DNA from 3 places in the Pseudoalteromonas sp. APAL1 genome. Region 3 is predicted to be linked to each of the others. Evidence: predicted binding sites of a transcription regulator. Region 3 holds the regulator's gene; each other region holds the start of a gene.
What was found. The regulator MetJ, encoded in region 3, represses methionine synthesis genes. The targets are predictions, from matches to a motif close to TAGACGTCTAGACGTCTA.
Positions count from the first base shown of each region.

Region 1: a site for MetJ is predicted at 3,049-3,066, ahead of metK (methionine adenosyltransferase). Genes of this name have one in related genera too.
Region 2: a site for MetJ is predicted at 1,600-1,617, ahead of L1264_RS01695 (methylenetetrahydrofolate reductase). Genes of this name have one in related genera too.

Region 1 is NZ_JAKGAW010000002.1:9,304-16,859, reverse strand. It holds gene L1264_RS01280 (hypothetical protein) at 1-717, shown strand; gene tkt (transketolase) at 910-2,901, opposite strand; gene metK (methionine adenosyltransferase) at 3,168-4,319, shown strand; gene L1264_RS01265 (diacylglycerol kinase) at 4,371-4,775, opposite strand; gene L1264_RS01260 (START domain-containing protein) at 4,856-5,497, opposite strand; gene L1264_RS01255 (CYTH and CHAD domain-containing protein) at 5,503-7,023, opposite strand; gene L1264_RS01250 (TIGR04211 family SH3 domain-containing protein) at 7,238-7,556, shown strand, end outside.
Region 2 is NZ_JAKGAW010000002.1:98,311-105,866, reverse strand. It holds gene L1264_RS01700 (M16 family metallopeptidase) at 1-1,415, opposite strand, end outside; gene L1264_RS01695 (methylenetetrahydrofolate reductase) at 1,663-2,619, shown strand; gene L1264_RS01690 (sensor domain-containing diguanylate cyclase) at 2,616-3,584, opposite strand; gene L1264_RS01685 (DEAD/DEAH box helicase) at 3,633-4,877, opposite strand; gene L1264_RS01680 (DUF3581 domain-containing protein) at 4,972-5,673, opposite strand; gene L1264_RS01675 (DUF3019 domain-containing protein) at 6,187-6,588, shown strand; gene L1264_RS01670 (response regulator transcription factor) at 6,588-7,274, shown strand; gene L1264_RS01665 (ATP-binding protein) at 7,274-7,556, shown strand, end outside.
Region 3 is NZ_JAKGAW010000015.1:61,548-69,103, forward strand. It holds gene metL (bifunctional aspartate kinase/homoserine dehydrogenase II) at 1-1,193, opposite strand, end outside; gene metB (cystathionine gamma-synthase) at 1,198-2,457, opposite strand; gene metJ (met regulon transcriptional regulator MetJ) at 2,724-3,044, shown strand; gene L1264_RS09595 (malic enzyme-like NAD(P)-binding protein) at 3,133-4,374, opposite strand; gene rpmE (50S ribosomal protein L31) at 5,074-5,289, opposite strand; gene priA (primosomal protein N') at 5,523-7,556, shown strand, end outside.

The DNA of each region.
Region 1 (7,556 bases), on a different contig from region 3:
GTGACAGATATTTACAAAAATAAGAAAGTATACCTTTTCCTGTTTATCATTTTTATTTTAGCATTACCTGTAATACTCTTCACATCAAATTTTGGAATTGGTTTTTATCCAAGTATTTCGCAGTGGTCCGAATTAGGGTCATTTTTCGGAGGAGTCTATACCCCAATTTTAAGTATATTAACACTGAGTGTTATTTTTATGCAGGCTGCTATTATGTTAAAACAAACAAAAATACAACATAAGCAGTTAAACCTTCAAAACCATCAAAATGAGATTCAACTAGATTTAATAGAAAGAGCGGAAATAGCAAAACTATCCAAAAATATCGACTACTATACTGAATTAGTTAATCAGTCATTGAATTTCACTATTCAAACAGATAACCCCAGTCAATCAATAACTTTAGGAAATGCGCTTGAAGATGCTATAAATATTTACACAGCAGATAAAACTAAATTTCAAGAAAACCAAATAATGTACAAACAATGTTTATCCAAACTCTGGCTCAACTGGGCATTAGTAGTAGGCAATATAAGATATATTGAAACTGAAACTCGTTTCGAGGAGTATGCAGAAAAATGCATGCAAATTGAATGCTTAAAAGTAATGTCAAAATTGGGATTGCAACTTTGTAAAGATTTAGACTTATTGTTAATCGCTACCGATCACTCTTTATCAAATTACCCTTCACTGTTTCTTGACTATGACAAACCTTAATCTAATGTTTATTAAAAAATAACTTTACATTTGCAACTCACCGCTACCCAGCATGCACAATTTAAACTTATAGCTAACGGTCCCCGCGAAACAAGTTTCATGCCTACAAGATCTTACAAACAATCGGATAAAACACAAAAAGCCCGCGCTATGCTTACATAGGGCGGGCTTTTAAATTTTAGCGGCTAAAGCTTAGAACAAGGCGTTTGCTTTGTTTACGATGTTTTCAACAGTGAAACCAAAGTGCTTGAATAGCTCGCCTGCAGGAGCTGACTCACCGAAGGTCGTCATACCAACTACTGCGCCATTTAGGCCTACATATTTGTACCAGTAGTCTGCGATACCCGCTTCGATTGCTACGCGGCGTGTTACGCTTGCTGGTAGTACGCTTTCTTTATATGCAGCGTCTTGCTCATCAAATAAGTCTGTTGAAGGCATAGATACCACACGTACTTTTTTACCTTGTGAACGAAGCTCTGCAGCTGCATCTTGTGCAAGCTGTACTTCAGAACCTGTTGCAATAAGGATAAGCTCTGGCTCACCGTCACAGCTAAGTACGTAACCACCTTTTTTCACATCAGCTAACTGCTGTGCAGTACGCGCTTGTTGCTCAAGGCCTTGACGAGTGAAAATAAGTGACGTTGGGCCATCTTTACGCTCGATAGCTTGTTGCCATGCAATCGCAGACTCTACTTGGTCACATGGACGCCAGTTCACTAGGTTAGGCGTTAAACGCATGCTTGCAATTTGCTCTACTGGTTGGTGCGTCGGACCATCTTCACCTAGACCAATTGAATCGTGCGTGTATACGAAGATACTTGGTTGCTTCATTAGTGCAGCCATACGTACTGCGTTACGTGCGTATTCCATGAACATTAAGAATGTAGCACCGTAAGGAATAAAACCTTTATGCAGTGCAATACCATTCATAATCGCTGACATACCAAATTCACGTACGCCGTAAAAAATGTAGTTACCACTTGCATCGTTTGCTTCTAAGCCTTTTGAGCCATCCCAAAGTGTTAAGTTAGAACCAGCAAGGTCAGCAGAACCGCCCATGAATTCTGGTAGTAACGGACCAAACGCGTTTAGTGCATTTTGTGATGCTTTACGTGTTGCAGGGTTTGCAGGGTTTGCTTGTAGCTCTTCGATGTAAGCTTGTGACTTTTCAGCCCAATCAGCTGGTAGCTCACCGTTTGTACGGCGTTTAAACTCAGCTGCAAGCTCTGGGTATGCACTTGCATAAGCGGCAAATTTTTCATCCCAGCTAGCTTCTAGTTGCTTACCTTTTTCTTTGCCATCCCACTCGCTGTAGATTTCAGCTGGAATTTCAAATGCATCACCTGTCCAACCTAGGAACTCACGAGATGCTTTGATTTCGTCTTCACCTAGTGGTGCACCGTGACAGTCGTGGCTACCTGATTTATTAGGTGAACCGTAACCAATGATTGTTTTACAGCAAATTAGTGATGGTTTATCAGTAATGCTACGTGCTTCTTCGATAGCGGCGCGAATTGCATCAGGGTTATGACCGTCTACATCGCTTACTACGTGCCAACCGTATGCTTTGAAGCGCGCTGGTGTATCGTCACTGAACCACCCTTCTACTTCACCATCAATTGAGATGCCATTGTCATCCCAAAACGCAACTAGTTTACCTAGGCCTAATGTACCGGCTAATGAACAGGCTTCGTGAGAAATACCTTCCATTAAACAGCCATCACCCATAAATGCATAGGTGTAGTGATCAACAATATCGTGGCCTTCACGGTTAAACTGTGCAGCAAGTGCTTTCTCGGCAATTGCCATGCCCACAGCATTTGTGATCCCTTGACCTAATGGACCCGTAGTGGTCTCAATACCAGGCGCATAACCATATTCTGGGTGGCCCGGTGTTTTTGAGTGCATTTGGCGGAAGTTTTTAATTTCTTCGAGTGGTAAGTCATAGCCACTTAAGTGCAGTAGAGAATAGATCAGCATTGAACCGTGACCATTCGAAAGAATAAATCGATCGCGGTCTGCCCACTCTGGATTCGTAGGGTTGTGCTTTAGATAATCGCGCCATAGTACTTCTGCGATATCTGCCATGCCCATAGGGGCGCCAGGGTGGCCAGATTTGGCCTGTTGTACTGCGTCCATTGATAAGACGCGAATAGCATTTGCAAGTTCTTTGCGTGATGGCATGAATTCTCCTACCTTTATGTATTTGCGCTGGTTGTTTATGAAGCTCCATTCTTACTTATTGTAAGGGTACAGTGCAATTAAAAATCCGCATTAAATGCACCGTTTATGGGCGTTTGTTAAGAACAATACGTTATTAGTAATTTTAAATGGACGTCTAGGCGTAAAATTACTATGCAAACATATTTGTTTTAGATAAAATACGCCCCTTATTTTTTTAGCGCTATTACCGACGTTTGTGGAGCGCAATATTTGTGAGCAGAAATACAATGGCAAAACATTTATTTACTTCTGAATCTGTTTCTGAAGGTCATCCGGATAAAATCGCGGACCAAATCTCTGACGCGGTTCTAGATGCTATCTTAGAGCAAGATTCTCATGCCCGTGTTGCATGTGAGACATACGTAAAGACTGGTATGGTTATGGTTGGTGGTGAAATCACTACTAGCGCTTGGGTAGATATCGAAGAAATTACACGTAAAACTGTACGTGAAATCGGTTACACGCACTCAGACATGGGTTTCGATGCTGACTCGTGTGCAATCCTAAACACTATCGGTAAACAATCTCCAGATATTAACCAAGGTGTTGACCGTGCTCGTCCAGAAGACCAAGGCGCTGGTGACCAAGGTTTAATGTTCGGTTATGCATGTAATGAAACTGACGTTTTAATGCCTGCACCAATCACTTATTCACATCGTCTAGTTCAGCGTCAGGCTGAAGTTCGTAAGAGCGGTGAGCTTAATTGGTTACGTCCAGATGCAAAATCTCAAGTAACGTTTGCATACGAAAATGGCAAGCCTGTTGGTATTGATGCAGTTGTTCTTTCAACTCAACACTGTGATTCAATCTCACAAAACGACTTAGTTGAAGCGGTAATGGAAACTATCATTAAGCCGGTTCTTCCTGCTGAGCTTATCTCAAGCGCGACTAAGTTCTTCATCAACCCAACTGGCCGTTTCGTAATCGGTGGCCCTATGGGTGACTGTGGTCTTACAGGCCGTAAAATCATCGTAGATACATACGGTGGTATGGCTCGTCACGGTGGTGGTGCTTTCTCTGGTAAAGATCCATCAAAAGTTGACCGCTCAGCTGCATATGCTGCACGTTACGTTGCTAAAAACGTGGTTGCTGCTGGTCTTGCTGACAAGTGTGAACTACAAGTTTCTTACGCTATCGGTGTTGCAGAGCCAACATCTATCAGCATCGAAACATTTGGTACAGGTAAATTAGATGAAGCACGTCTAATCGAATTAGTGCGTGAGCACTTCGACCTACGCCCTTACGGCTTAATCCAAATGCTTGATCTTGAGCGTCCTATCTATCAACCGACAGCGGCTTACGGTCACTTCGGTCGTAATGAGTTCCCTTGGGAAAGCACAGACAAAGCAGACGCACTTCGCGCAGCTGCTGGCCTGTAATAGGTTAGAAAAATGAAAAAAGCGCCGTTTGGCGCTTTTTTTGTGTTTGATTTAAAGGTAGGAAACTATTTTCTCGTAAACAGCCACACCCCATACCAAGGCTAAAACCACCAGCGACAATGTCACTGCCGCAGAGGCCATATCTTTGGCTCGCCCAGATAATACATGATACTCAATGCCAACTCGGTCAGTCAGCGCTTCTATTGATGAGTTAAGTAACTCGACGATTAATAATAATAAATAGGGAATAAACAACACTAACCAGTGATTAAGTGACTGCGCCAATACGACCGACAAGGGTAACAAACACAGTCCTAAATAAATTTCAGAACGAAATGCAGACTCTTCTTTAAACGCCGCTTTAAAGCCTTTAATCGAGCATTTAGTTGCTTTTAAAATGCGTCCAACACCAAGGCCATTTGGCTTATTGACCAGGGGGATTTTTGGTTCTTTCATTTTTTACCTACTGCCTCAGAATTAACCTGATCATAATAATAAACTCTTGCACTGTCACCATAAGACCCTTGTTTTAATTGCTAGCAATTACCGGGGATGCTGCTGGTTTTGGTGCGCGAAAACTGATTATTAGTTAACTGCTCTCTGAGCGATTGTAGTGTTTTATAAACACTTTTTAATGACACTTTGTTACTTAACCAATAAGGGATAGAGCCACTCGGATCTGCATAAGCTTGATGGCTCACTAATAAATCATTTTGTTGCTGTTCTAAGCGCCAATATGCAGTGAGGTTTTTAATTCGTACAACCCCTGCCACTTCTGCTTTTGCATAGGGCTGGCTTTTAATTTGTAGCTCAGTTTTATGCTCAGCTAAAGCGCGATAACAAGAGTAACTCACCAAGTCTCGATCTGATACCGGCCAAGGCGAATTAAAGTGGGTATAAACAAGAGTTTCTGAGGGACTTAAGCGCTCCATTAAGGTTACGCTTTTCACGTTTTCGAGCCAATTAGGCGCGTTTTCTGTATCACTTAATAACGCCATAAAGTCACTCGCTTTGGCGTTTTTAACCAGCACAGAAGCATTAATTTCTATAATGCCGGTGTCATGCTTTTTATAACTAACCTTGATGTCGTCTTGTTGCTTGTAGACTTGCCATTCAATTGGGTTAGCACAGGCAGATAAACTCAGCCAAGCTAACCCAACTATTAAGCAACGACGCACTTTATTTATAGCCAGTAAGGGTCTGTGTCAAATGTAGCGTGACGGCTTTGCTCCATTGCACTTACTAAAAATTCAGATTTTTGATCCAACCAAGACTGTATTTTTGCAAGTTCTAAATCTTCATGACCAGCACACAGCTGTTTTAGATACTCAAGTGTACTTAGTTCATAAATACCATGAGAGATATCTAACCATGGAATACGAAACTCACTACGGTCGTCTTTGTTAAATAGCGCTCCTAAACAATTTCCACTAAGCAGAGAGTTTTCTAGGCGCGTGCGCAGTGCTAAGTAATCTTTGTCTGTAAACACTTTTTGCTCTGGAATGAGCTCATGCATATCGTGCCAATCTTTTGCAAATAATCGCTTTGCAATATCAGCAACGGGCTCTTCAGCCGCTTTAAACTCAGCTTGTCCCCATGATTTACGCCACTGTTTTTCTATCAACCATGTAGTTAGTTGTAACAATAAACGATTATAGCGAGTACTATGAAACAGCTCTTGTACATCTTCGATGCTTGGTTGTAACTGTTTTAAGTCGTTGATAACTTGCGTGAGTTCTGGCGCACTATTAATTTTTTTATAATAAGCGTGGCGTTTAGACGTGTAGGTTTTTAACTGAATTGCATTTTCTACCCACGCTAGTTCGCTTAGCAGCCATTTTAGCTCTGTACGTAATAAATCAGTGTCATCTTTACTTACTATGTCATCAAACAACCAGAAGGTGTGGCGAATCAAACGAATTCCATCGGTCACACGTTTAAGGGTTTTTAGGCTTGGCTTGATGAAGTAACAAGCTTCATGTTTTTGCACAAAGCGAATTGCATAGTTGATGCTTTCTATAAGCGCTTGCTCTTGCGTTGCATCACGCTTTAACGGCACAAAACCAATTGATTTGCTTGCTTTTAACGGATTGTCATCAGCAAGGCGATAACCACGAGCTGCTTTTGAGTATAAGCCTAAACGCACATTACTTTCGCGCACTAGCTTATCGGCTAAAGCAAATAACTCTTGGCGACTACCTTCTACTAGCTCAACTTCTAGTTCAGAAATGGGTTCAACTTTGCCCGACGCAGAAATCTCACCTTTATCAAGCACTACTTCAATCTGTGCACCGCTGTCAGTTTCGATTAACCATGTACGGCGAATAAAATTAGTACTAAAAATTGGGTATAGGTTATCGGCTATTGACCCAACTTGCATACCATGCGGCCAAATTGCAGCATCAAAAGCAAGTAAATCAGGGCGTGTACCCTCAAGCGGTAAGTTGTATTCAGGGCGTTGATGTAAACCACCAACCACTTCGCCTGCAAGCTTAATGGTTTGCTCGCATTGGTTATCGCAGCAACGCGTACGTAAACCAATATCTAATGCGCGCAATTCTCGGCTTGGTGTATCGTAATAAGCATTTTGTAAGCTACGTGAGGGCTTGTTTGTAACGGTTTTTGCAAATTGAGTAATTAATGCGGGGATCAGTGGAACAACGGCATCTGACACCAAAAACTTCAGTTCTATCTCAGTATCCATTCGCTTTGCGGAGTACATTTAAAATAATTAAGTGATCAAAATAAACAAAGCAGCTACTTAATGCAAACTTTTTCCTGAATTTTAATCTTGAGCTTGGCTATGGATTACAATATCTTCCTTGCTATTAATAGTTGAAATCCCTACTATCTCTATACATAAAGAAATTATAAATTTGGCCATTTCTAGGCAATGGTTACGTTAACAAGGTAGATTGATGTTAAAACAGTGTATTTTTGGGTTGCTCCTAGCGGCCACCTCTTTTATTAGTTACGCAGAAGAAGCGCCAAGCAGTAACGAAAACACCGCATACATAGTCGATAACCTCTACACCTTTATGCACTCTGGTCCGAGTAAAAACTACCGTATTTTAGGTTCGGTTGATGCAGGTACTCAAGTTACTTTACTGTCAGCTGAAGATAATGGTTATTTTAAAATCCGTGACGACAAAGATCGTGAAGGTTGGGTAGAAGCAAAATTTGTGACTGAAAATGCAGGTATTCAACAGCAGTTTCAAGCATTAAGTAATGATATGA
Region 2 (7,556 bases), on a different contig from region 3:
TCAACCTCTTGTTCAAAACCAGCCACTTTATCAAGCGCCGACATTGTCACAGTAGTGCGGCTTGAATCAACAAAATACTTGTTTGCTACCGCTTTGATATCTTCAGGAGTGATGCTATCAGCAATTGCGTACAGTTGGTTAATAACCTCAGGGTCGCGCTCAAAATGCATGTAGCTTGCAAGCGTTGACGCAATTGACTGCGATGAATCAAGACCATTAATAAAGCTGTATTTTAGGTTTGATTTCAAATCCGCTAACTTTTGTGCATCAACTAACTCAGTACGTGCTTGTGCATAAGTACGGTTAATCGCATCACGGGCTTTAGCAAGGTCCGCTTCGTTTTCGACTTTTACAAACACATGTAATAAACCCGGATCTTTAGTATCTGGGTTATAGGTAAACATTTGACTAGCAATTTGTTTATCAACAACAAGCTCTTGATAAAGTGCCGAGTTGTTAGAGAAATAAAGCTGCGAGATTAAATCAAGGGCTGCACGGTCTTTTTGGGTTGGATCCCATGCCGTGCCTTTGTAAGACACAAGCAACCAGTGACCTGGTAAACCATCATTTTTTTCATGTACATATTTTGCAGCTTGTTGTTTTGGCTCAACAGGAATATCAGCTTGGTAATCGCCCTTTTTCCAGTTACCCCAATGCTTTTTCACCATAGCCATGGTTTCTTGTGGATCAACATCACCAACAATGACTAAAGATACATACTCTGGTTTATAAAACTTAGCGAAAAACTCTTTACCATAGGCCATTTGATCAGGCATAGCTTCAATGTCTTCAAAAAAGCCCATCGTGGTATGCTTATACGTGTGCTTTTCGAATGCTTCGTTACGAACAGCAGAAAGTAACTTGCGAATTGGGCTGGCATTATTCTTTAGATACTCACCTTTAACAGTAAGCGCTTCAGTGCGGAACTGTTCTTCACTGTATGTGAGGTTTTGGAAAATATCGGCTTCGATTTCGAGTACTTTGTCTAAGTGCTCTTTTGAAAAGTTTAAGTGATAGTTAGTGTAATCGTTGGTCGTGTACGCGCGATTATCAACACCTGAATTCTTTAAAATATCTGAATACACATCTTGCGGGAATTTTTCAGAGCCTTTAAACATCATATGCTCAAAGAAGTGTGCAAAACCGGTTTTACCTGCTTCAACTTCGTTACGTGAACCTACCGATACCGGAATTTGCAGTGAAACTACATCTGGGTAATCGGTTTTTACCACCATCACGCGAAGGCCATTATCAAGCTCTTCTAAAAGGTAGTCTTGGCTGAATACACGGCTATCGTCTTGGCTTGCTAGCTGCTCAATTTCGACTTCTTTAACCATAGTTGACTGTGAATTACTCGCGCAGCCACTTAGTGCTAGCGTTACAGCAACACTGGTTGCTAGTAATCTAAATTTCATAATGTTCCCTTGTTAGTTATTTTTTTCATGATCATTGCTGATTGATTATGCATCAAAGTGCCAGAAAATATGAGAGCCAGTGCAATAATTTATGTAAACAGGTGTGTCAATTTAGCGAAACGCTCGGCTTTCAATATGAGTAAAATTCATAGTCATTGAAAAACTTTCATGAAAAAAATCTATCTAGACGTCTAAATGGCTGCTATATTGTTTGTCATAGACATGAGCACGAGCTGGAATGAGGATTATGGCTTTATCACTACAAGAGAAAATTGAAGACACCAATCAAGGCGTCTACCTAATTGGTACTACACCACCAAAATCAGGCACAGATAAAGCCACATTAGAAACTATTGCGCAGAAGCTTCTTGGTCGTTTACACGAAATTGAATACGATGGTGTAATCATTTATGACATTCAAGATGAAAGCAGCCGTACAGCGATTCCGCGCCCTTTCCCATTCAAAGAGACTGTCGACCCGCGTGAGTATTCTAAGTTATTACGTAACTTATCTCAGCAAGATGTTATCACCTATAAAAGTGTTGCCCAGCGTGGCGAAGCTGAATTTACCGAATGGCTAAACGAAACTCGTAATGAGTTTGAGTTAAAAAACTTAGTGCTAGTCGGTAGTCCATCATCTGATGGTGATATCAAATTAAGCCTACCTGATGCATACAAAACCTTAGCAGAGCAAGATAGTGATGTATTTTTAGGTGGTGTTACGATTGCTGAGCGCCATGCGAGCAAGCGAAATGAACATGAAAGACTACTTAAAAAAACACAGCAAGGCTGTCAATTTTTTATTTCGCAAGCCGTCTATAATGCCCAAGCGACAATCGACTTGATCACCAGTTATGCTCGTAGCTGTAAAGCACAAGGCTCAATACCAAAACGCATTATTTTAACGTTTACCCCTTGTGGTGGTGAAAAAACTTTAGAGTTTATGGAATGGTTGGGTATTTCTGTACCTGAGGCAACTAAGTACCGTATGCTCGATGCTGCAAATACTTTAAGCGAATCAGTGCGCATCTGCCGTGAAAATCTCGACTTAATTTTACAAAGCTGCGCACATTTAGATGTACCGCTAGGTTTAAATATTGAGAGCTTAACTAACCGTAAAGAAGAAATTGATGCATCAATCAATCTTTACCGTTTACTAAAAGCAATCATGGAATTAAACCTAGCTGAGAAGCAAATAGCTTAGCGTGCCGCCTTCGAGGCTTGCTTTTTCTCATACATATCTTCATCTGCCCGCTTTAATAGCTCAGCAAAGTTTTCTTTTGGCTGAGCTATTACCCCTGAGCCAATACTTAAACTTGTGACAGGAATGCCCCGCTTTTCTAAATTTATCTGAAAAGCGGTATTAAGCTTATCAGCTATACTATCGATGCAATCACCGGGCTGGATTTGCAATAAGGCAATAAACTCATCGCCCCCTAAGCGGCCGATAATATCGGTTTCTCGTAGGCACTCTTTCATGGTGTCGGCTAAACAAATCAAAGCTAAGTCACCAACTTCGTGACCGTAAGTGTCATTGAGCGGTTTAAAGCTATTTATATCGATAAATAAACAACTAATATCAAAACCAAGACGCTTCGATATATTCAATTTATGTTGGCAAAGTAGGTCTATTGCACGGCGGTTATAAATATTAGTGAGTGAATCAAGCATGGCAATTTCACGCATCTGTGTGAAGTTGTCTAAAAGCGCAAGGTCATCTTCGACCATATCGCGAAGCTGTTCTATCAATTCTAAAAAGCTCTGTTGATAATGGGTTTGTTTAAAATCCATTACGCAAAAAGTACCAAACGGATCGCCACTTGGCCAGCTAATAGGCACCCCAAGATAAGACTCAAAGCCATCTTTTACTAGCGGGCAGTCATCCCATTGCTGGTCTTGACTAGCATGATCAACATACAGCGGTGCCATATCACGCAGTACTTTTTTACAGAAAATATTATCGTCAGCACTTAACTCGGCCCCCGCCTCATAGGGGTTTTCTTGCTGCTCACTGGAGACGATAATGCGATAAACATTATCAGTTTTGTGGACTATAAAGCCCGCGGGTGCAGAAAACAGCTCAGTCATGAGATCTATTGTTTTCTGCCACTTTGCTAAGGAGAATTGCTTATCTGCGCGGCGAAACGTCCATTTATTCTCTTCTAACATACTAAACTCTCATCTTTAGCCAGAGGATAGTATAAATATATGCCAAATTTAGGAACGTCTCCTACTTTTTTGCCCTAAAATGCGTTTTTTATCGCGGGAACGTCGTGCTTTATTCGTATTTTTACGAACCTGTTTTGGCTCTTTTGTTAAGTCCGGCTCATAACCTGGTAACCACTGCGGCGTGAGCCTTGTGTCGAGCAATATATCTATCTCGTCCAGTAACCACTGCTCATCTATGCTAACTAATGACATCGCAACGCCTTTTTCGCCTGCACGCCCTGCACGCCCTGTGCGACCAATGCGATGTACGTAATCCTCAGCTACATAAGGCAACTCATAGTTAATCACATACTTTAGTGAAGCAATGTCAAGACCACGCGCCGCAACATCCGTGGCTACCAGCACCCTTGTTGCACCTGATTTAAAGTTTTGTAGTGCTTTATCACGCGCTCCTTGGCTTTTATCGCCATGGATAGACTCTGTTTTTAAGCCATCTTTACACATTTCTTTAGCGAGCAAATCAGCAGTTTGTTTAGTGCGAGTGAAGATCAGTACTTGCTGCCAATTTTTCATGCCAATCATATGAGAAACTAACTCTCGCTTACGATCTTCATCAACGGCATAAACTAGCTGCTCAATTTCAACAGCGGCTGAGTTACGCTTATTCACTTCAACTAATTTAGGATCATTCAATAACTGCTTACTGAGTTTAAAAACACTGTCATCAAATGTGGCTGAAAAAAGTAAGGTTTGGCGCTCTTTTGGCACATGACGCAAGATGCGTTTAATCTCATCAATAAAACCCATATCAAGCATGCGATCAGCTTCATCAAATACCAAGGTGCTAATACTTGAGAGTTTAATACTGCCTTTGATCAGGTGATCAAGTAAGCGTCCCGGCGTTGCAACTACAACCTGCGCCCCTTTAATGGCTTTAATTTGCGGACCAATACTAGCTCCGCCATAAGCAAGCGCGGCTTTGATATCAGTGTGCGCAGCGTAGCGCTCTACGCTTGCAAAAACTTGCTGGGCAAGTTCGCGGGTTGGCGTAAGAATAAGCACTTTGACGGCACTTGGTAGCGCTTCTAAGGACAATAGCTTATCTAATAAAGGCAAAACAAATGCTGCTGTTTTACCAGTACCCGTTTGTGCGCTGCCCATTACATCAGCACTAGCCAAAATAAGAGGAATAGTTTGCGCTTGAATAGCCGTTGGGGTGTGATAATTTTCGGCTTGCAATGCTTCTAAAAGCGCTGGTGCAAGATTTAACTCTGAAAAGGTCGCTGCTGACATGATATGAGGTACGTTTACTATAAAAGCGCTATTGTACGCTTAACACAATAAACAAAAAAGGCGCAATTAGCGCCTTTTCTATCAACCGAAAAAATCACACTGGTTTTAATGATTCTTTGCGCTGATTGTAAAAACTAATTAAATCATCAACGGTTGCTTGGCAATAGTCACGAATGCCAGAAACAAGCATGTGCTTTTCACCTGAACCTACTTTCTCGCCATTTTCTAACAAGTTGAAGCGAAGCGTAATTTTGCCGCGCTTACCTGTAAATTCAAAATCAGGCTCAGCAAACTGCAGTTCAGGTGAGCTGATATCTAGGCGGTCAAGGTTGATTAGCATTGACTCGTAAATCACCATTGGGCGCGCGGGGTTAATCATCACGTCTTGCTTACCCATTAGTGGAATGATCACATGCGGGAAAGTGGTGCCAGAAAACTCAACATAATTTTTAATTAAGCTATTTGTTAACTCAGGGCACTGGCTAACAGCCCCTTCTCGTTTCACTTTTAGCATGACTTTTTCGCCATCAGTAATGGCAAACTCATCAGCACCTTCAGGGAAAGTGAGCTTTGAATTTTCATCAACCATACCAGCAAATGTGAATTCCATTTTTTCACTTATGCCATAACGGTTTAAAACCAGCGAAAAAAGTAAATCGCCCGGTACACAAAACTTTTTAGCGTCTTTATCGTGTAATGGATTGAAATCATCAGCCACTAACTTGGCGAAACGACAGCCTTGCTCACGTGAGATTGAAACATAATCAGCATGTTGCTGATAATAAGGACTTAACATATTTGTTCACTGCTTAAACTACTTATAACCTGCCTATACTACCAGAAAAAAAATAAAGAGAGGTCGAATCTGTTAAAATTAAGCAAAGTTACTGAAAACAATAAAGCAAATTTTAGCACTGCAACATTGTATCAATTTGTAGCAAGTGATTAACAAATCCATGCGAATAATAAAGACTTCCCCTCACAAGCCTGTAGTGAAAAACTATTAACTTAAACTAGATAAACATTCACTTCTCTTGATAAAACAACACACTAATGAATCAAAATAAATGACTCAATCTGACAAGCTGAATACATCTAAAGAGGTTGATCCCGCTATTTGTAGCTCAAAGAATAAATAAGGTATGATAATTGTGTTTTTTATCGTGTAATCACCATTTAGGTTGTATAAATAATAATTATAATAAGCGGCAAAGATAAGTACTCAAATGAGTGCTAGTTGGTTACATCAACGTTCGACGGTTAATGTTACTTTGAAAAAAAGACTATTAAAAATCAGAGATGTGCGTAAATGATCAAACGATTATATTTGGCATTGCTGCTTTTGTGTTTCTTTTTTTCGTCGCTGTGTTTGAGTGAAGAGTTTTCTAATCAGCCTTTTTTTAAAGTATCTCCCACCGTTTGTGTCACTGAAGCAAAACAAAAAGCATGTGAATTCAAAATACAAGTTCATTTTCGCATAGCCCCTTTTGATGAGTTATGTTTAGAAGTAACTCAACGCCCTCAGTACACCCAGTGCTACACACAAAATGGCCTAATTGTTGAACAGCTTAATATTAAAACAAAGCACCCACTGACTATTAAATTAGTAAACCCATTGAGCAATCAGATTGTAAAAAAACAACTACTTTCAATAGCAAATTACGAAGCTAAAGATTACCGCATAAAACGGCGTTTTGGCTGGAGTTTATAATGCAGCATATTTTTTTAATTGAAGATGATGTGAAACTAGCAAGTTTAATTCAAAAGTTTTTACTAAAACATGGCTACACCATAGATGTGTTTAATACTGCTGAGGCCTATCGCAACAGCGACATCACCTTCATGCCTTCACTCATCATATGTGATGTTATGCTACCGGATGGCAATGGCTTTGAGTTAATTTCTCAGTTGAAAGAAAAGTACAGTTGCCCTGTCATTTTTCTAACGGCACTGGATTCTGTGCAATCACAAATTAAAGGCTTAGATCTCGGAGCCTACGACTATCTTGTCAAGCCTATTAAACCTGAGCTATTGCTGGCAAAAATAAAAACAATCATAGCTCATACCATCGGCCAAGATAGCTTTTCAAATGAGTATGACCTACTTCGGATTGACTCAAAGAAAAGAGATATCTTTTTTAAAGGTAAAGCACTCAACCTAAACGATAGTGAATTCGAGATCATTGCTTATTTGGCTAAAAACAGTCCGCAACCTGTTTCCCGTGAAGTTTTATTTAAACATGTCATTGGTCGTGAATACGACGGGTTAGACCGTGCTATTGACCTTAAAATCAGCCGCTTAAGAAAGAAACTAAAAGAAACGATTAGCGAGCATAAAGAGTCGCTTGATATAAAATCAGTAAGAGGTAAAGGTTACAGCTTGGATATCTCGCATTAATGAAGCAGCAGTTTTTTAAATTATATTTAGTCATCACAGTGAGTCTAATCGCTTTAGTTCTCGCGTTTGGGCAGCTGTATAATGAATTTTTTTCTGAGCATGAGCCGAGTATACAACTCAGCGTCCATGAGCTTACACAAATCGCCGAACATAAAGATTCACGGATCAGCACCTTAAACCAAAATGAGTTAGTGTTACCAAGTTCTTTACAAACTACTTTCGAAAACGATGGCATTATTAGTGTGGTCGAAAATAATCAACAGTTTGTGTATCTCAAAGGCA
Region 3 (7,556 bases):
TCGTCTTGCTGTACAAAACGAGGATGAATGCTCTGCTCTTTTAAAAGCGCTGTTGCTTGCTCTGCAAGAGCACTAACATCAGCAGTCGGTGCAACCACTGCACAACCACTTAAATTAGACTCAACAATATTTGCACGGCCCGCTAAATGGCTCACAACCTGATGAGTACTTTGACCAGGCACTAATAAGTAGGTATCGCCCCCTTTAACAAAGTGATGCAGGCTGTGTTGAATTAACTGGCTTAATTCACCAACTTCACCACCGCTTAGTTTATCAACCCGTAATAAATCGATGTTATCTAAGGTCGTAATAAAACGTTTTGCTTTGCTATAGCCTTCTTTTACCACTTCGGTTGGCGTGGCATCGCAATCAAAACTACTTCTAACTACGAGTTTGATTTCTGAGTCTTTTAACGGCGATAACGTCTTTGCATGCAGTACTGGGTTGCCTAAGCGCGCTAATAAGTTTGCTTGCTCACGACATACCTTGGCGTATTTAACCGCATTTTTAACCTTACGAGGGTCAGTGCTAAATACCCCTTGTGTGTCTGTCCAAATAGACACTTGTTTAGTAAAGGTATAACTGGCCAGTAATGTGGCGCTGTAATCACTGCCATTACGGCCTAAAGTAACCGTATTACCTTGGCAATCTGCGGCAATAAAGCCCGTTACTACGTTGATATGTGATTTGCTAATCGTATCGCTGCATTGCTGCTGGTTTTTTTGATGTAAAAGCTGACCATCATTTAAAGTAAATAGCTGCCTTGCATCAACATCTTGTGCAGCAATACCCAACTGATTTAAGTAAGCCGCCAATAAGCGCGCCGACCACACTTCACCATGTGCAAGTAAAGGTGCTTCAAGTAACTGTTGCTGACTAATTAATTCGTTTAATACAGCAAGTTCATCTTTTAACTGTGCCAACGCCTGTTGTTTATTTTGGCCTGTAAGTAACTGCTCAATAAGCGCACGTTGATTATTATCAATAAGCAGTAGAATATCGCTAACAGCTTGGCTATCTTGCTGCTGGTAACTTTGCCAAAGCTTTACTAAAGTATCGGTTGTTTTACCCGATGCCGACACAACAACGCAATCGCCCTGCTCCGTATTCGCTAAAACAATGTTAGCCACCGCATGATAGCGTTCTGCCGAGCTTAAGCTTGAGCCACCAAATTTATGAACAATATTTACCATTTTTCTACCACAATGCCGTATGTGCTGGCGTTAACTTAAATGACGCGTTTTGTTGTGTATCTTGCTGTGTTTGCTTAACTTCAGCTTTTGTAACTTGCTGGCCTTGACCTGGTTTTACTAAGTTGAAAACACGGTCTAAATCAGCAATAAGGTCTTTTACGTCTTCAATGCCTACAGAAATACGAATAAGGGTATCACCGACACCGGCTTCAAGACGCGCTTTAGGCTCCATACCTGCGTGGGTCATTGTTGCAGGGTGACAAATCAAGCTCTCTACCCCACCAAGCGACTCAGCAAGGCTAAAGTCTTTAAGGCTTGTTAAAAACGCTGCGGCATCGTTAATGTCGCCTTTAATATCAAAGCTCACCATACCACCAAAACCGCGTTGCTGTGCTTTAGCAAGCTCATGCTGTGGGTGTGATGCAAGGCCTGGGTAATAAACTTGGCTTACATAAGGTGAGTTTTCTAAATACTCAGCAATTGCAAAGGCATTTTCTTGGTGCTGCTTCAAACGTACATTTAAAGTACGTAAACCACGAAGTGTTAAGTAGCTATCAAATGGTGCACCAGTAATACCAATGTTATTCGCCCACCAAGCAAGCTCATCGCCTAGCTCTTGCGTTGCAGCAATCACTGCACCGCCCACTACATCAGAGTGACCATTAATATATTTAGTGGTTGAGTGCACAACAATATCAACACCAAACTCAATGGGGTTTTGTAATGCAGGTGATAAGAAGGTGTTATCAGCCGCAACCAAAGCACCACACTGCTTAGCAATACTAGTAATTGCTTTAATATCTGTTAAACGCAAGATTGGGTTACTTGGCGTTTCAATCCAAATCAACTTAGGTTTAATCGCTAAAATTTCTTGGAGATTTTCAGTTTTAGTTAAATCCAAAACTTTTAGTTTTAACAGGCCACGTTTTTCAAGCGAGGTGAATAAACGGTAACTACCGCCATAACAGTCATGTGGGATCACTAACGTATCGTCACTGTTTAATAGCTGAGTGGCTAAATGCACTGCAGACATACCTGTTGCAGTAATAATGCCTCTTGCACCCCCTTCAAGCTCAGCTAAAGTTTCAGCTAAGATATCGCGATTCGGATTACCACTGCGGCCATAGTCATACTGGCGTTTAGTATCAAAGTCAGCAAATGAATAGGTGGTTGATAAGTATAGAGGTGGCACAACCGCACCATGATGCTTATCGGCTTCGATGCCGTGACGAACCGCTATCGTCGCTTTATTTTTTTCACTCATTTCATCACCTATTCATAAATTGGATGTTTAGACGTCTAAAAGGTTAGATGATCGACTATGAGAAGTCAAAGTATTTATAGCTCACAATAGAAGTTTATACATTTACACTACTAGATGGCTAAATAACTAGTATTTGACTATCTTTTTTAAAGAGATAGAATTTCCGCATCTTGCGCGATGAGAAATACTAATTACCTTTACGAAGTGTTCTATTTTGAATTGGTATCTCGCGTAAATAACTGACAACCGAGGCAACGAAATAACTTATGGCTAAATGGAACGGTGAATACATTCACCCATATGCAGAACACGGTAAAAAATCAGAACAAGTAAAAAAGATTACCGTATCGATCCCACTTAATGTATTAAAAGTATTAACTGATGAACGTACACGTCGTCAGATCAATAACTTACGTCATGCGACGAATAGTGAGTTATTGTGTGAAGCTTTCCTACATGCTTTTACAGGTCAACCATTACCAAATGACGATGACCTTCGTAAAGACAACCCTGAAAAGGTGCCAGAAGAAGTTAAAAAGATTATGCAAGAAATGGGGTTAGATATCCCTGTTCTTGATTCAGAGTAAGTATTTCGGCCATCGGATCACCGCCGATAGCCACAGGCATAAAAAAACTCAGCTTAGGCTGAGTTTTTTTTATTAGCGTTAATTAAGTTTAACGCATGTAATCTTCTGGCATCTCAATTTGCGCAACCCCTGACTCTACTGCCGCCTCAGCAACAGCACGAGCAATACGTGGTAATAAACGCGGGTCCATTGGCTTAGGAATGATGTACTCGGCACCAAACTCTAGTGACTCAACGCCAGCCGCTTTTAATACTTCGCTTGGTACAGGCTCTTTTGCAATGCTTCGAATAGCATGCACAGCTGCAATTTTCATTTCATCATTAATTGCCGTTGCTCGCACATCTAGCGCACCACGGAAAATAAACGGGAAACAAAGCACGTTATTCACTTGGTTAGGGAAGTCTGAACGCCCCGTTGCCATAATTAAATCGTTACGTGCACTGTGTGCAACTTCTGGAGCAATCTCAGGATCTGGGTTTGAACACGCAAACACCACAGGCTTATCTGCCATCAGTTTAAGATCATCGGCAGTTAATAGATTAGGACCAGATACACCTACAAACACATCAGCATCAGCAATAACGTCTTGTAATGTACGCTTATCAGTATTGTTAGCAAATAATTGCTTATACTCATTTAAGTCATCACGACGAGTATGGATCACACCTTTACGGTCAAGCATATAGATGTGCTCACGCAGTGCGCCACATTTTATTAATAGCTCCATACAAGCAACTGCAGCTGCACCGGCACCTAAACATACGATAATTGCATCTTCGATGTCTTTACCTTGTACTTCAAGGGCATTAAGCATACCAGCAGCGGTAACAATAGCAGTGCCATGTTGGTCATCGTGGAAAACTGGAATATCGCAACGCTCGATAAGCGCTTTTTCGATTTCAAAACACTCTGGCGCTTTAATATCTTCTAGATTGATACCACCAAACGTATCAGCGATGTTAGCAACCGTATTAATGAAGTCTTCTGTTGTGCGATGTTTTACTTCAATATCAATTGAATCAAGGCCAGCAAAACGTTTGAATAGTAACGCTTTACCTTCCATTACAGGTTTTGATGCAAGCGGGCCTAAGTTACCTAATCCTAGAATTGCGGTACCGTTTGAAATAACCGCAACCATGTTACCTTTACCTGTGTACTTATAGGCATTTGCTGGATCAGCAGCAATTTCGCGGACTGGTTCAGCCACACCTGGGCTATAAGCTAAAGCGAGATCGTTAACCGTTTCGGCTGGCTTAGTTAGTTCAACACTAATTTTACCTGGAACGGGGTGAGCGTGGTAATGTAATGCTTTTTCACGAAAATCTGACATAACGCGATAGTATCCTGCAAAAAGTTAAAAAGTGAGAGAGCTTGCATCAGTACGATACCTGTAATGTATAAAAATTCCAAGTATTATCAGGTCTATCCTGTTATAAGCTATATCGCTTAATTTTAAAGGATTTCCCAACAATTTCTGTGCATAGTTGCGATTAATCAAACATAAAAATTAACCTATTTATGGCCTTTTAAGCGCGTGTTTTTGTATTTTATATGCACGAACACTGCAAATAGCCGAAATTAGCCTAAAACAGCCATTTCAACGAAGTTCACAGCATTTACTCACGAAATTATTTAAATTTATTATTTTTAATAACTTTTAGATACCAATACGCTTAATTAAGTAGTCTATTTTGAGGCAATGAAACCTTGTTGATAGCAAGGCAAAAATTTCGTTATTTAGTTGTGTTCTAAATCAGAAATTTTTAACGCAGGTAGCGACAGGTTTAATCCCTCAAAATGATTAAGTATTATTGCGGGTTGGTATACTCATTTATACAAAAAAGAATATAGCCAAGGGGTGGCACTTTGTCTCTACAATTAACGACATAATGGGCATAACAACCAGAAATAGTTATGCAAAGGAAATGAGTGAAGATGATGAGTAAGTGTCAGCGTTAATAACGAATTTTGTGAATTTTAGCCATAAAAAAAGCACCCTAAGGTGCTTCTTTTAACTAAACAGCAGAAATTACTTCTTGCTGCTAAGTGCACCGAAGCGCTTGTTGAAACGATCAACACGGCCGCCAGTGTCTAAAATCTTTTGCTTACCAGTGTAAAACGGGTGACACTCAGAACATACGTCTAAGTGGATGTCTTTACAAAGAGTTGAGCTAGTTTCGAATTTGTTACCACATGAACAAGTTGCAGTGATAGCTTCGTACTTAGGGTGAATACCTTCTTTCATAGGGAACCTCTAGTTAAGGCCGTATCGCTCTCCAAACCCGAAGTCTGGCACCATACGCAGTTAATACAATTAATAGGCCGCGTATTTTATAGCTCAAGTGACCTTGCGACAAGCTTTAAATACATATTTCGCTAAAAAAATAATCAAGTGGCTTGTTGTTCAGTATTTGTTGGTAGGTTTTTAACCGTAATTTTAGTACATTATCTTTCCGTCTTTGTTTCAGTAGAGTTGTTATGCACTTTGTAGAAGTTGCCATAAAAGTCCCTTTACAGCGTACCTTCGATTATAAAGTTGAACAGCTGCTGCACAGCCCTGAGTTAAAGCCAGGCATGCGCGTTCGCGTGCCATTTGGTAGTCAAAAAAAGGTTGCTGTGGTGTTGGCTCTAAAAACATCAACCGATGTTCCCGCTGACAAAATAAAGCCGATTATAGACGTAATAGACGACACGCCAGTTTTATCTGAGCAACATTTAGCGCTTCTGAAGTTCACTGCACGCTACTACTGTTATCCATTGGGTGAAACCATTCATACGGCACTTCCGGCTGCATTAAGACAAGGCGAATGCCCTGATAAAACCAGCATTAACATGGTTGAGCTGACCGAAAAAGGTGCAAAGCTGCCGTCGCTAAAAGCAAAAACCCAGTTAAGTTTATTAAAGCAGCTAGCCGAATCGGGCAAATCATCGGTTACAGAATTAAAAGCACTCGGATTTACAAAAAAAACCATCGATAGCCTGCTCGACAAACAACTGATCACTCAGTTTATCGAACATGATAACCAGTGGCAGCAACGCCCGCCGACGGTAGGTAGCAAACCTGTACTTAATAAAGAACAAGCTGTGGCGTGTACCAGCATTAATCAAGCTAACGGCTTTACCAGCTTTTTACTTGAAGGGGTTACCGGAAGTGGTAAAACCGAAGTGTATTTGCAATGCCTAGAAGAAGTACTTAAAAAGGGCAAACAAGCCCTAGTATTAGTGCCTGAAATTGGCTTAACACCACAAACGGTTAATCGTTTTCGTCGTCGCTTTCCTGATACACCGATTATGCTCTGGCACTCCGCACTGACAGATAACGAACGCTTACAAACTTGGCGTTTCTGTGAAAAAGGCAGCTGCGCCATAGTGATCGGCACACGTTCGAGTATTTTCTTACCTTTTTTATCACTTGGCATGATCATCGTTGATGAAGAGCACGACAGCTCGTTTAAGCAACAAGATACATTGCGCTATCATGCTAGAGACCTAGCCGCTTATAGGGCATACCAGCATAATATTGTGCTCGTTCTAGGTAGTGCCACACCGGCACTTGAGACCTTACATAAAGCAATTAATAACAAATATCAGCTGTTGAGCCTCACTGAACGGGCTCAAACCAGCACCGATAACCAGTTTCAACTAATGGACATGAAAGGTCAGCCAGAGCAAGCCGGAATTGCCCATGCTAGCCTTGCCTATATGCGTCAGCATTTAGAACGTGGTAAGCAAGTGATGGTGTTTTTAAACCGTCGCGGTTTTTCGCCTACTCTCATATGCCATGAGTGTGGTTGGCTAAGTGAGTGCTCACGTTGTAGCACCAGTGCAACCTTTCATAAAGCCATTGGCCAGATGATTTGTCACCACTGTGGTGAGCAACATCAGGTGCCTCATCAATGCCCCGATTGCGGCAGCACGCAGATTTTTCCAAATGGTAAAGGTACTGAACAAATCGAAGAGTTTTTAACGCAAACCTTTCCTCATATTCCGATTAGTCGTATCGACCGAGATTCAACTCGTCGTAAAGGCAGCTTAGAAAAAGCCCTTGATGATATTAACCAAGGCGGTGCGCGTATCCTCGTTGGTACGCAAATGTTAGCAAAAGGCCACCACTTTGCTGATGTTAGCCTGGTTTTAATCTTAGACGTCGACAGCGGTTTATATTCGTGCGACTTTCGCGCTACCGAGCATTTAGCGCAACTTGTCACACAAGTGGCAGGCCGTGCTGGTCGAAGTGGTGAACCTGGGCAAGTATTATTGCAAACCCATTTTCCTGAGCATCCATTACTACAAGATTTAGTCAACAATGGCTATCAGGATTTTGCCCGCTATGCCCTGACAGAACGCGAAGAGGCTCAGCTTCCACCCGTTACCAATATGGCTATGGTGCGCGCCGAAGGACATAACATTAATCAAGTGGTCGATTTTTTAACTGATTTGGTTCCTGTCCAGAACGTATCTGGTATACAATTGCTCGGTCCGATACCTGCGCCACTGGAACGTGTGGCTGGT